2 regions of the Methylobacterium sp. AC690 genome follow, and region 1 is predicted to be linked to the other one. Evidence: riboswitches for the same ligand, from Rfam matches in the RefSeq annotation. Region 1 holds a riboswitch; the other holds the start of a gene.
What was found. A riboswitch is a leader RNA that binds a small molecule or an ion and turns the genes downstream of it on or off. The one in region 1 is predicted to bind glycine.
Positions count from the first base shown of each region.

Region 2: linked by a shared signal. The riboswitch ahead of AC0IY1_RS06875 (L,D-transpeptidase) and the one ahead of gcvT (glycine cleavage system aminomethyltransferase GcvT) in region 1 are both predicted to bind glycine.

Region 1 covers NZ_CEEDOX010000005.1:134,615-140,585, reverse strand. Annotated here, with positions in the region: gene ilvC (ketol-acid reductoisomerase) at 1-435, shown strand, start outside; gene AC0IY1_RS07720 (pyridoxamine 5'-phosphate oxidase family protein) at 652-1,305, shown strand; gene trpS (tryptophan--tRNA ligase) at 1,354-2,421, opposite strand; gene AC0IY1_RS07710 (endonuclease III domain-containing protein) at 2,579-3,385, opposite strand; glycine riboswitch at 3,533-3,648, shown strand; gene gcvT (glycine cleavage system aminomethyltransferase GcvT) at 3,803-4,933, shown strand; gene gcvH (glycine cleavage system protein GcvH) at 4,978-5,340, shown strand; gene gcvP (aminomethyl-transferring glycine dehydrogenase) at 5,514-5,971, shown strand, end outside.
Region 2 covers NZ_CEEDOX010000004.1:278,352-284,322, reverse strand. Annotated here, with positions in the region: gene AC0IY1_RS06880 (penicillin-binding protein 1A) at 1-2,127, opposite strand, end outside; gene AC0IY1_RS06875 (L,D-transpeptidase) at 2,301-3,035, opposite strand; glycine riboswitch at 3,355-3,444, opposite strand; gene AC0IY1_RS06870 (hypothetical protein) at 3,601-5,115, opposite strand; partial or broken gene AC0IY1_RS06865 (IS630 family transposase) at 5,292-5,429, shown strand; gene AC0IY1_RS06860 (hypothetical protein) at 5,485-5,971, opposite strand, start outside.

The DNA of each region.
Region 1 (5,971 bases):
CAGGCCGTGCTCTGCGGCGGCCTCGTCGAGCTGATCAAGGCCGGCTTCGAGACCCTGGTCGAGGGCGGTTACGCCCCGGAGATGGCCTATTTCGAGTGCCTGCATGAGGTGAAGCTCATCGTCGACCTCATCTACGAGGGCGGCATCGCCAACATGAACTACTCGATCTCGAACACCGCCGAGTACGGCGAGTACGTCACCGGTCCCCGCATCGTCACGCCGGAGACCAAGGCCGAGATGAAGCGCGTACTCAACGACATCCAGTCGGGTAAGTTCACCCGCGATTGGATGCTCGAGAACAAGGTCGGCCAGACCTCGTTCAAGGCCACCCGCGCCAAGCTCGCCGCCCACCCGATCGAGGAAGTCGGCGCCAAGCTGCGCGGCATGATGCCGTGGATTTCCGAGAAGGCCCTCGTCGACAAGTCCAAGAACTGAGTCGGGATGGAGGAGACCGGCGTCGCCCGGTCTCCTCTGAGGGATGAAGCCGGCGTCGCGAGAGCGGCGCCGGTTTTTTCATGCGCGAACCGGGGCCACGGCACGCCCCCTCGGACGCGACGAAGCGGCGGCGCCTGTTGTGCTCCGACAGGTTTCCCGCGATCATCCCGGGCAACGGCCGCCCGGATGAGAGCAGCCGAAACGCGGAGGACCCCCATGGCATCGCTCTACTCCGACGCGCATCGCGCGCTGCAGGAAGAGTTCAACACCGTCAAGCTCGCCGAGCGCCTGGACACGGGCTGGGTCCAGGACAAGATCGGTGAGACCGAGGCCGCCTTCATCGGCAGCCGAGACATGTTCTTTCTCTCCACCGTCGATCCCGACGGCATGCCGACCGTTTCCTACAAGGGTGGTAGCCCCGGCTTCGTGAAGGTGATCGCGGGCAACACGCTGGTGTTCCCGGGCTTCGACGGCAACGGCATGTGGTACTCGATGGGCAACATCGAGGGGCAGTCCAAGGTCGGCCTGCTCTTCATCGACTTCGAGACCCCGCACAGGGTCCGCGTCCAGGGCCATGCCCGGATGCTGCGCGACGATCCCCTGATGGCCGAGTACACGGAAGCCAAGTACCTCGTCCGCGTCGAGGTGACGAAGGCCTGGGTCAACTGCCCGCGCTACATCCACAAGTACCAGAAGGTGGCGCAGAACCGGTACGTGCCCACCCCCGAAAAGGAGACGCCGCTCGCCCTCTGGAAGCGTCTCGACATGGTCGCCGACGTCATCCCCGAGGCGGACAAGGCCCGCGTCGCGCGGGAAGGCCAGATCGAGCTGCCCGAGTACGAGGCCCGGGTCGCCCGCGGCGAGAGCTGACGCCTCCCGAGCGGCCCTTTCCCGCGCGTGGGGAAGGGCCGCGTCTCCTCACACCATCCGCAGGCGCGGTCCCCGGCGGACGAATCCGACGATGTCCTTGACGGCGTCGAGAGTCGGGGCCGCGATGGCCTCGGCGCGCTCGGCGCCGTCGGCCAGCACCGCGTCGATCTCGGCCGGATCGGACACGAGGCGCTTCATCTCGGCGCCCAGCGGAGCCAGGGTCTCGACGGCGAGTTCGACCAGGGCCCCCTTGAAGGCCGAGAACTGGGCGCCGCCGAAGTCGCGCAGGACCTCCTCGCGCGTGACATCCTTCAGGGCCGCGAAGATGCCCACCAGATTGTCCGCCTCGGGGCGCCCGGCCAGGCCCGCCACCTCGGAGGGAAGGGCGTCGGGGTCGGTCTTAGCTTTGCGCACCTTGGCCGCGATGGCGTCGGCATCGTCCGTCAGGTTGATCCGCGAATTGTCGGAGGCGTCCGACTTCGACATCTTCTTGGTCCCGTCGCGCAAGCTCATGACGCGCGCCGCCGGCCCGCCGATCAGGGGCTCGGTGACAGGAAAGAAGCCGGCCCCTTCGTCGTGCCCGTGGGCGGCGATCGACTGCGAGAAGTCGTTGTTGAACTTCTGGGCGATGTCGCGGGTCAGCTCGAGGTGCTGCTTCTGGTCCTCGCCCACCGGCACGTGGGTGGCGCGGTAGGCCAGGATGTCGGCCGCCATCAGCACGGGATAGTCGTAGAGCCCGATCGAGGCGTTCTCCCGGTCCTTGCCGGCCTTGTCCTTGAACTGGGTCATGCGGTTGAGCCAGCCCAGCCGCGCGACGCAATTGAAGATCCAGGCGAGTTCGGCGTGCTGGGGCACCTGACTCTGGTTGAAGACGATCGAGCGCTTCGGGTCGATGCCGGCGGCGAGGAAGGCGGCGGTGACCTCGCGGATCTGGCCCTTCAGCGCAGCCGGGTCCTGCCACAGGGTGATCGCGTGCAGGTCGACGACGCAGTAAAGGCACTGCGCATCGCGCGCCTGCATCTCGACGAAGCGCTTGATGGCGCCGAGATAGTTGCCGAGATGCAGGTTCCCGGTCGGCTGTACGCCCGAGAACACCAGTTCCTTGAACGCGGTCATCGCGGCGGGGTCCTCGTGCGAATTGAGGGAGAGCGGCCGCGGACGAAATCCCGTGCAGCCGAGCGCCGGTTTCTGGACGCCATGCCGGAACCGGTCAAGGCTCCGCGAAATCCTCCGACAATCGCGCAGGATCGTCGCGACGAGCCGAGCGGAGCCGTTACGGCTCCCGGATCGCGCCCCCGCTCCCCGTCCGCGCCTGTCCTTCGGGGCACAGGTCGAGAAGCACGCAGCGGGTGCAGGCGGGATTGCGGTGGTGGCAAACCTTCTGCCCGTGCAGCATCAGCACTTCATGGTTGTCGTAGAGCGCCTGCGCACTCCAGTCCGCCGGCAGTTGCGCCCGCAGGATCGGGTGGGACGGCCCCACATCGACGCGGGGACCGATGAGTCCGGTGCGCTGGGCAACCCGGTGGTGGTGGCTGTCCACCGGCAGGGCCGGCATCCGCAGAATACTGAAGGAGAGCACTGCCGCACTCGTCTTCGGCCCGACCCCGGGAATCGCCTCGAGCCAGGCCCGGGCCTCCTCCACCGCCATATCCTTCAAGAAGTCGAGGTTCAGTGCGCCGTGGCGCGCCTGCACGGCGGAGAGGATCGCCTGGAGCCGCGGCGCCTTCAGTTCGGGCCAGGTCACCCCCGCGATGGTCGCCTCGATGTCGGAGACGGGGGCAGCCAGCATCTGGTCCCAGTCGGGATAGCGCGCCCGGAGGGCCTTGAAGGCCCGGCCGGACTCAGCGTTGCGGGTCCGGTGGGAGAGCAGCGAGGAGACGAGTTCGCTCAACGGGTCGAGGCTGTGGAAGTAGGGGATCGGGCAGCCATAGACCGGGCAGAGGCGCGCGTGGATCGCCAGCGCCTTGTCGGTCAGGGCCGGGTCGAACGCGGCTGAGCCCGGCTTCGGGACGCGGCCCCGGCGGGGGCGGGGCCCGGCGAGATCGTGTTCGGGGAGGTCTCGTCCGGGTGCGATCGGCATATCGAGGGAATCCGGCCGGAGTCGCCGCGGTTCCCGAGCGCGGTCGCGGATCGTGGTCGGACTGACGGATCGGCGAAAGCGTAACGCACCGGCCGGGCAGGGCGCCTTGCCTGACGCAGTGCGATGTGAAACCCTGACGTGGTCATCAAGGACGATACGGGAGAGCCCAGGTCGAGCGTTTCACACGCAGAAACTTTCGAACCATGGCGCCGACGGAGCAACCACCCCCGGAAACTCTCAGGCACAATCACCGTACCGTTGGACAATCTGGAGAGAGGCGCCTGATGGCGTCCACCGAAGGAGAAATCCCGGACCGCAGCAGCGGTCGGGGAGAAGCTCTCAGGTAACCGCGACAGATGGGGGCAGCCGGAAACGCTCAGTCGAGCTTCCGGAGGCTGTTTGTCGTGGAGTAATCCGATGTCCCCCGATGTTGCCTGCACGCCCCTCCATGCCCTGCACCTGCGTCACGGCGGCCGCATGGTCCCCTTCGCGGGCTACGCCATGCCGGTGCAGTACCCGGCGGGCCTGCTCAAGGAGCACCTGCACACGCGGGCCCAGGCCGGGCTGTTCGACGTCTCGCATATGGGTCAAATCCGGCTCACCCCGCGCTCGGGCGATGTCGACGACGTGGCGCGCGCACTCGAGACCCTCCTGCCCATCGATGTGCTCGGCCTGAAGCCGGGCCGCCAGCGCTACGGGCTCCTCCTCGATGCGTCGGGCGGCATCCGCGACGACCTGATGGTCGCCCATTGCGGCGACAGCCTCGTCCTCGTGGTCAACGCCGCCAACAAGGTCGCTGACGAGGCCTATCTCCGTGCGCATCTCGCCGACGCCTGCACGGTCACGGTGCTGGCCCGCGCCCTCGTCGCCCTGCAGGGGCCGGGCGCCGAGGCAGCCCTGACGCGCCTCGCACCAGAGGTAGCCGCAATGCGCTTCATGGACGTGCGGATGCTCGGGCTGCTGGGTGCCTCCGCCATCGTCACCCGCTCCGGCTATACCGGTGAGGACGGCTTCGAGATCTCGATCCCCGAGGACAAGGCCGAGGCCCTGGCCGAAGCGCTGCTGGCCGATCCGGCCGTGCTGCCGATCGGACTCGGCGCCCGCGATTCCCTGCGCTTGGAAGCGGGGCTGTGCCTGCACGGCAACGACATCGACCCGGGCACCGACCCGGTGGAGGCCGGGCTGTCCTGGGCCATTCCGAGAGTGCGCCGGCGCGGCGGGGTCCGGGCCGGCGGTTTTCCCGGTGCTGCGCGCATCCTCGCAGCCCTGGAGGACGGCCCGAGTCGCAAGCGCGTCGGCCTGCGTCCCGAGGGGCCCACCCCCGTGCGGGCGGGAGCGCCGCTGTTCGCCGACGAGACCGGCACGGCGGTCGGCCAAGTGACCTCCGGCGGCTTCGGACCCAGCCTGCAGGCCCCCATCGCCATGGGCTACCTGCCGGCCGCGCTCGCTGCCCCCGGCACCCGCGTCTTCGCCGAAGTGCGGGGCAAGCGCCTCGCCGTCGCGGTCGCGGCCCTGCCCTTCGTTCCCGCAGGCTTCAAGCGCGCCTGATCGGGCCCGTTCCAACCCCCTTTGCCAACAACCAGGAGAGTGCGATGCGGAAGTTCACGGACGAGCACGAGTGGCTGGACTGCACCGGCGAGGTCGCCACGGTGGGTATCACCACCCACGCCGCCGAACAGCTCGGGGACCTCGTCTTCATCGAGCTGCCGAAGGTGGGCGCGAAGCTGACCAAGGGCGAGGCCGCGGCGGTGGTCGAATCCGTCAAGGCGGCCTCGGATGTCTATGCGCCGGTCTCCGGCGAGGTCATCGCGATCAACGAGGCAGCCGTGACCGACCCATCCAGCGTGGGCACAGACCCGCAGGGCGCAGGCTGGCTCTACCGCATCCGCCTCGACGATCCGGCCAGCCTCGACGGGCTGATGGACGAGGCCGCCTACGCCGAATTCGCGAAGTAGCGCCGCCCCTCCGATCCGCGGAGCGGCGCCTGCCCCCGTCCGGACAGACAGGGCCGACGCCCGCGGTCGCCCGGTGATCGAGGATCACCCGACGGCCCCACGCTCGATCCCTTCCCCATGAGGGAGAGGGCAGCGCGATTCCATTCCCGCACCAGCGACATCCGAGGTCCCCCATGACCACCGACCGCTACGACCCCTACGACTTCGCCAACCGCCGCCACATCGGCCCGACGACGCAGGAAATCGAGACGATGCTCGGCGTCGTCGGCGCCGAGAGCCTGCCGGCCCTGATGGACGAGACCCTGCCGACCGACATCCGGCAGGACGAGCGCCTCGATTTCGGGGTCGCCATGACGGAGCGTCGGGTGATCGAGCACATGCGGGGCATCGCCGACAAGAACCGGCTCCTCGTCTCGCTGATCGGGCAGGGCTACCACGGCACCACCATGCCGCCGGTGATCCAGCGCAACATCTTCGAGAACCCCGCCTGGTACACCGCCTACTCGCCCTATCAGCCGGAGATCAGCCAGGGCCGGCTCGAGGCGCTCCTGAACTTCCAGACCCTGGTCTGCGACCTGACCGGCCTCGACATCGCGAACGCCTCGTTGCTCGACGAGGCCACCGCCGCGGC
Region 2 (5,971 bases), on a different contig from region 1:
CGAGCGCGGCCTGTCGAAGCCGAGATAGACGCCCACCGCCAGGTCCGGCGAGAAGCCCACGAACCAAGCGTCCTTGGCGTCGTTCGTCGTTCCTGTCTTGCCCGCAAGCGGCCTTCCGAGCTGTTTCAGGACCGTCGCCGTGCCGCGCTGCACGTTCCCTTCAAGGATCGAGACCATCTGGTAGGCGGTCAGCGGATCGAGCACCTGCTCGGAATCGTCCACCAGCTTGGGCTCATCCTGGCCGGACCACTTCTCGGCATCGCAGCCGAGGCACGTACGGTTGTCGTGGCGGTAGATGGTCTCGCCGACGCGGTCCTGGATGCGGTCGATCAGAGTCGGACGGATGCGCCGGCCGCCGTTGGCGAGCATCGAGAAGGCGGTGACCATGCGCATGACCGTGGTCTCGCCGGCCCCCAAGGACATCGGCAGGACGGGGAGCATGTCGTCGTAGACGCCAAAGCGGCGGGCATACTCTGCGATGAGCGGCATGCCGACCTCCTTGGCAAGGCGCACCGTCATCAGGTTCTTCGAATGCTCGATGCCGTAGCGCAGCGTGTGCGGCCCGCTCGATTGCCGGTTGTAGTTCGCAGGCGACCATGCCGCGTGTCCGGGGCCGGCCTCGATGGTGATGGGCGCATCCTCCACGATGGAGGACGGGGTGTAGCCGTTGTCGAGGGCCGCCGAGTAGACGATCGGCTTGAACGCGGAACCGGGCTGGCGCATCGCCTGGGTGGCGCGGTTGAACTGGCTCTCATCAAAGGAGAAGCCGCCAACCATGGCGCGGACGCGGCCCGTATGGGGGTCCATCGCCACGATGGCGCCGGAGACCTCGGGCACCTGCCGCAGGCGGTACGCCTTGCCAGCCCCGTCCATGCGCTCGACATAGACGACGTCGCCAGGATTCAGGACGGAGGCGATGCCTTTCCCGGTCCAGCGCACCCCCTCAGGACCGATGATGCCGGTCTCGCGGTCCTCCGAGAACAGACCGGACGCCTCGCGGTGCGGCCGCAAGCCTATCCGCGCCCGTCCGCCGCCCGTGGAGAGCACCACGGCGTGCCGCCAGGGCCGCACGTCGTCGAGCGCCGGCACCGCGGCGACGGCTTGGCCCCAGTCGCGCCCGTCGAGAGAGACGCGGGCCTGTGCCCCGCGCCAGCCACGGGCCTGATCGTAGCGAACGAAACCGTCCAGCAGCGCCTTGCGGGCCCAGGCCTGCATCTTTGGGTCGAGGGTGGCGCGCACCGAGAGGCCGCCCTCGTAGAGCTTCTTCTCGCCGTAGCGCTCGGCGATCTCGCGCCGGACCTCCTCGGTGAAGTAGTTGGCGTTGGCGGCGTTGGCGAAGGCGACGCGCGGGTTCACGCCGAGCGGCATCTTGCAGGCCGCCTCGGCCTCCTCCTTGGTGATGTACCCGTTCTGGGCCATCAGGCCGATGATCTCGTTGCGCCGGTCTAGAGCCTTCTGGCTCTTACGGTAGGGATGGTAGTTGTTCGGACCCTTCGGCAGGGCGGCGAGGTAGGCAGCCTCGTTGATCGTCAGTTCGTGGACCGACTTGCCGAAGTAGTCGAGTGCGGCGGCTGCGACCCCATGCAGGTTGCGGCCGGGCACGATGGTGCCGAGGAAGATCTCGTTGAGGTAGAGTTCGAGGATCTTGTCCTTCGAATAGGCAGCCTCGATCCGGAAGGCGATTAGCGCCTCCTTGGCCTTGCGCTCGAAGGTCTGCTCCGGGGAGAGGAGGAAGTTCTTGGCCACCTGCTGGGTGATGGTCGAGGCGCCCTGCTTCTTGCCGCTCTTGAAGTTCGTCAGCGCGGCGCGGGCCAGTCCCTCGGGATCGACGCCGCCGTGCTTGTAGAAGTTCTTGTCCTCGGCCGAGAGGAAGGCCGCGATGACGATCTTCGGCATTGCCTGGATCGGCAGGTAGAGGCGGCGCTCCGTGGCGTATTCCGCCAGCAACGAACCATCCGCCGCGTGGACGCGGCTCATCACCGGCGGCTCGTAGTTGGCGAGCGCGGCATGGTCCGGCAGGTCCTGGCTGAACTTCCAGTAGAAGAACGCGGCCGCGGCGGCCGCGATCACGAGGACCATCGCGCCGACGCTGAACAGGAAGCCGAAGAAACGAAGGATGAAGCGCATCCGGACTCGATCCATGAATGATGAACCACGGGGATCAACGGCCGGGCCGCGAACGGAATGGGCCTGCCACGGTTGCGCGGGCCCGTCGGCCACACGCGCCATGCCTGTCCTGGAAGCCGGTCACCGCGGGCCATTCCCCGCATTGCGGCCGCAGTCTCGGCTGGCCTGGCCTTTCACCTGAAGAGCAGGACCTGGTTGTCTGACCGCGGGTGCTCGTCCCACTCGCTCTGGACCATCACCTCGGGCATCGAGGTTTTCACGACGACGGTCGTCCCCAGCGGGACCCGTCCGTAGAGGTCGTAGATGTCCTCGTTCAGGAGGCGGATGCAGCCGGAGGAGTCCGTGCCGCCCACCGTCCAGGGCTCGTTGGTACCGTGGATGCGGTAGAGCGTGTCCTTGTCGCCCTGGTAGAGGTAGAGGGCGCGGCACCCCAGCGGGTTCTCGACGCCGGGCTCGACGTAGCGCGGGATGTCGGGGCGCCGCTTCAGCATGTCCGCCGTCGGACGCCAGCCCGGCCACTTCGCCTTGCGCTTGATCACGGCGGTGCCCGACCAGGTGAAGCCGGCACGGCCCACCCCGATGCCGTAGCGGAGTGCGGTCCGCCCCTCGCGCACGAGGTAGAGGAAGCGGGCGTGCGTATCGATGACGAGGGTCCCCGCACGCTCCGGGCCGTCGTAGTCCACCAGTTGCTTCCGGAACTCCGGGGGCACAAGCGCGAGGTCGACCCGGGGAACGTTGAAGGGCTCGTCGGGGATCTCGCCGATGAACCAGGCGTCGCGGTTCGACGCCGGATCGACCGGCGTAGGAGCCTTCGACGGTTCGGGCTCGGTGTCCCAGAAGAAGGCCTGCGCGCGGCCGGGAACGAGGATGGCGGCGGCCATGAGAAGGCTTCGACGTGTGGCCAGCATCGGATGACTTCCAGTGGGGGGTTTCGGGTGACGTCCTGATCGGCGCAGGACCACGGGCGCCGCGCGGTCGATGCCGGCATGCGTCGTCGATGCGGCCCGGGGGTGGGCCGGCCGGTCGCGAGGGAGTTAGGCGGCAGGCCCGGAGGCTTGCGGCGTGTCAGGCTATGAGAACGTCATCGCGCAGGCCTCCGAGGTTGCGTCGCACGTGTCATGCGATGCTAGCCCCCTCTGTCATCGGCCTGAGAGTATCGGCGCGGCCTCGGAAGAGGTCGCGACTTACACCATCGGCGGGAGCTGACGCTCCGCTTTCCAGAGTGTTGAACGACGGGCGGTCCGGGTGCCTGAGAGTTTCCGGGGCGGTTGCTCCTTCGGCGGCCGGTTCGCACCGGCTCTCTCCCGCTCGTCGCTGACTTGTCACTCCATCTAATGGCGACCGCACTGATAAGCTAGAAAATTCGCTAGCTTACGATCTAATGTGTGCGTTGAGGCACGCCGTTCGTCATTGTGACGCCTGGGATCGGCCTCGAAGCCCCCCGGGCGTTTCTGCTCCTGCGCAACATCGCACTCAGCGGCAGGCGTCGTTCGCGGCATCGGGCAAGGCCAGGAACGTGATGCTCTTCGGTGCAAGCGTAAGGTCTCCCGCGGCGATGGCTTCGCCGTCCAGGGCAGGAAACGCATCATCCGTTCCGAGCGCGAGGTCCTTCCCGTTCAACTGAACATGGGCGTCGTCGCCGGCCGACGCCGTCAAGGTGTAGCGGCCTGCACCGGTCGGCAGGTTGAGGGATGTCGTCCCCGACCGGCTGTTGTTGATGGCGAGCAGGGCGACCCCGCCGGGCTTACCCCGGAGGCAGTGCGCGTAAAGGTGCAGGCCCTCGCGGACGGGGATGCCGCTATCGAGTACGGTCGTGCCCATGAGGCGGCGCCACAGCAAGGCGCCCCAATAGGTCGGCTTCGGCACGAGGGTCTTGTCGTTCAGAAGCCCGTAGTCGCTCGCCACCAGGGTGTTGTGCGCCACGACCTTGACGTCCTGCCGGGCGAGGCGGCCGAGCTGGTCGAGGTACCGGAACGTATCGAGGAAGGTGCCGGCCCAGGGGTTTCCGCCGCAGGCGCTGTCGCCGACCTCGGTGAGCCAGAACGGCTTGCCGGGTTCGAACGCGTCCCGGAGCCTCGCGTAGAAGGCCAGGGTCTGGTTCGTCCGTCGGAGCCAGTCCTCCGAGAGCGCCGCGTCCGGCGTGGTCTGCGTTCGCTCGCCCATTGTGGCGCAGCGCCGCGAGACGGCCCCGTAGTGGTGGTAGGAGAACGCGTCGACGGAGGCGGGCTTCGACGCCGCGAGGAGATCGTGCGTCTTGAGGACCGGCATGTCGCCGTAGGCCACGCCCCAGTCCCCCGTTGTCTCGCCGACGGAGCCCGGTCCGATGACGAGCATGCCGGGGGCCGACCGCCGGGCGAATTCGGAGAACGCCTTGAAGTCCCGTCCGTAGGCGGTGGCGTCGTACCCGGCCGGCGCCCCGCCCATCGCGGCGAGCGTCGGCTCGTTCATGTACTCGGCGGCGGCGATGCGGCCGCCGAACGCGGCGGTGAGGTCGACGAGGCGTTTAGCCTGGCCGGCGGTCCAGGCGCCCTCCGCGTCCCGGGTCCCGACGCCGTTCGCGAACGACGTGACGATCCCGGCGTCGACGGCCTTGGCGAAGTCTACGACGCCCTTCCACTGCCCGTGGGTGAGCACGCCGCCATAACCCGGCGGAGGGGCCTCGGGGATTGCGTCCGTATTGGGGAGGTACGTCGTGTTGGCCCATGTGCCGCTGACCCGGACGTAGGCCGGTGCCAGCGCGGCGGCGAGCGTGCGCAGGCGCCGGTTACCTAAGTCGATGGGCGGCCGGTACTCGTAGACGTCGGGATTCATGCCGGCCGGGGTGTCGCCCTCGGCCTCGCCGCCCGCGGAGACGGGCTTCCCCTTCGGCTGTCGCAGAGCCGCCGCAAGGCCGGGACCGTACGGGCGCCAAAACTTGCCTCCGGTGACCTCCAGCATCTCGACATTGTATGACTGGTAGCGCTCGTCCACTGACCCGGTCTGCGGCATCGTCCCGACCGGGACGGAGACGGCTTGGGCGCATGCCTCAGATGCGGACAGGACCGCTGCGACCGACGCCAGCGCAGGACCCGCGATACGTCTGCGCGGTCCCGATGCTGCCGCGGGACATCCTCGTTCGGCGTTGTCGTTCGGACCCATGGGGTTTGTCTCCGTCTCGCTTCAAGATGCGAACCGTGGGCGCCCGAACCGTGCCAGCCCTCTGGGCCGCCATCCGCGATGCCTTCGCCCGCTTCACACCAGACGAGTGCCGCAACTGCCTCACCGCCGCCGGATACGAAGACGACTCGGCCGTCGCTACATAGGTGGGAACGGCTCTAGTCCTTCCCTTCGACACTTCCACCCCGGTGCCTTGCGAGATCAGGAGAGCGCGCCAAAAAGCACCAGAGCTTGTCCGCCGCTAGTCACGGTGATTGGGAACAGGGCCTCGTCCTTCAGCTCAGGGATTGCCTTCAGGGCCGAATGGCGCCCGTACAGCGTCGGATCGCTTGCAGACGGGTTGGGCCGGCTGATTTTCGAAACGGCGATGCCTTTCGATGTGAGAGCGGCCTCAATTGCCGGGGATGCCGGTATCCAAAATCGGATGAAATCCAACGTGACACGCTCGAATGCGAACACGGTTCCGCTTCTCCGAGTTCGATAGATGCACCGGTACAGCTTGTCGGGCCGATGTTCCTGGAAGCGAGGATCGGCCGCTACGGCGGCTTGGATGTCCAACCCAAGGCGGCTCGGCACCTTCCGCTCTCGCTTCGTCGCCTTGGAAATGATGGTCTTCGGAGTCGCTGATGGGGCAGCCTTCGCGATTGCCGGCGTCGGGGTCGTCAATGACTGAACCGTACCGGAGCTG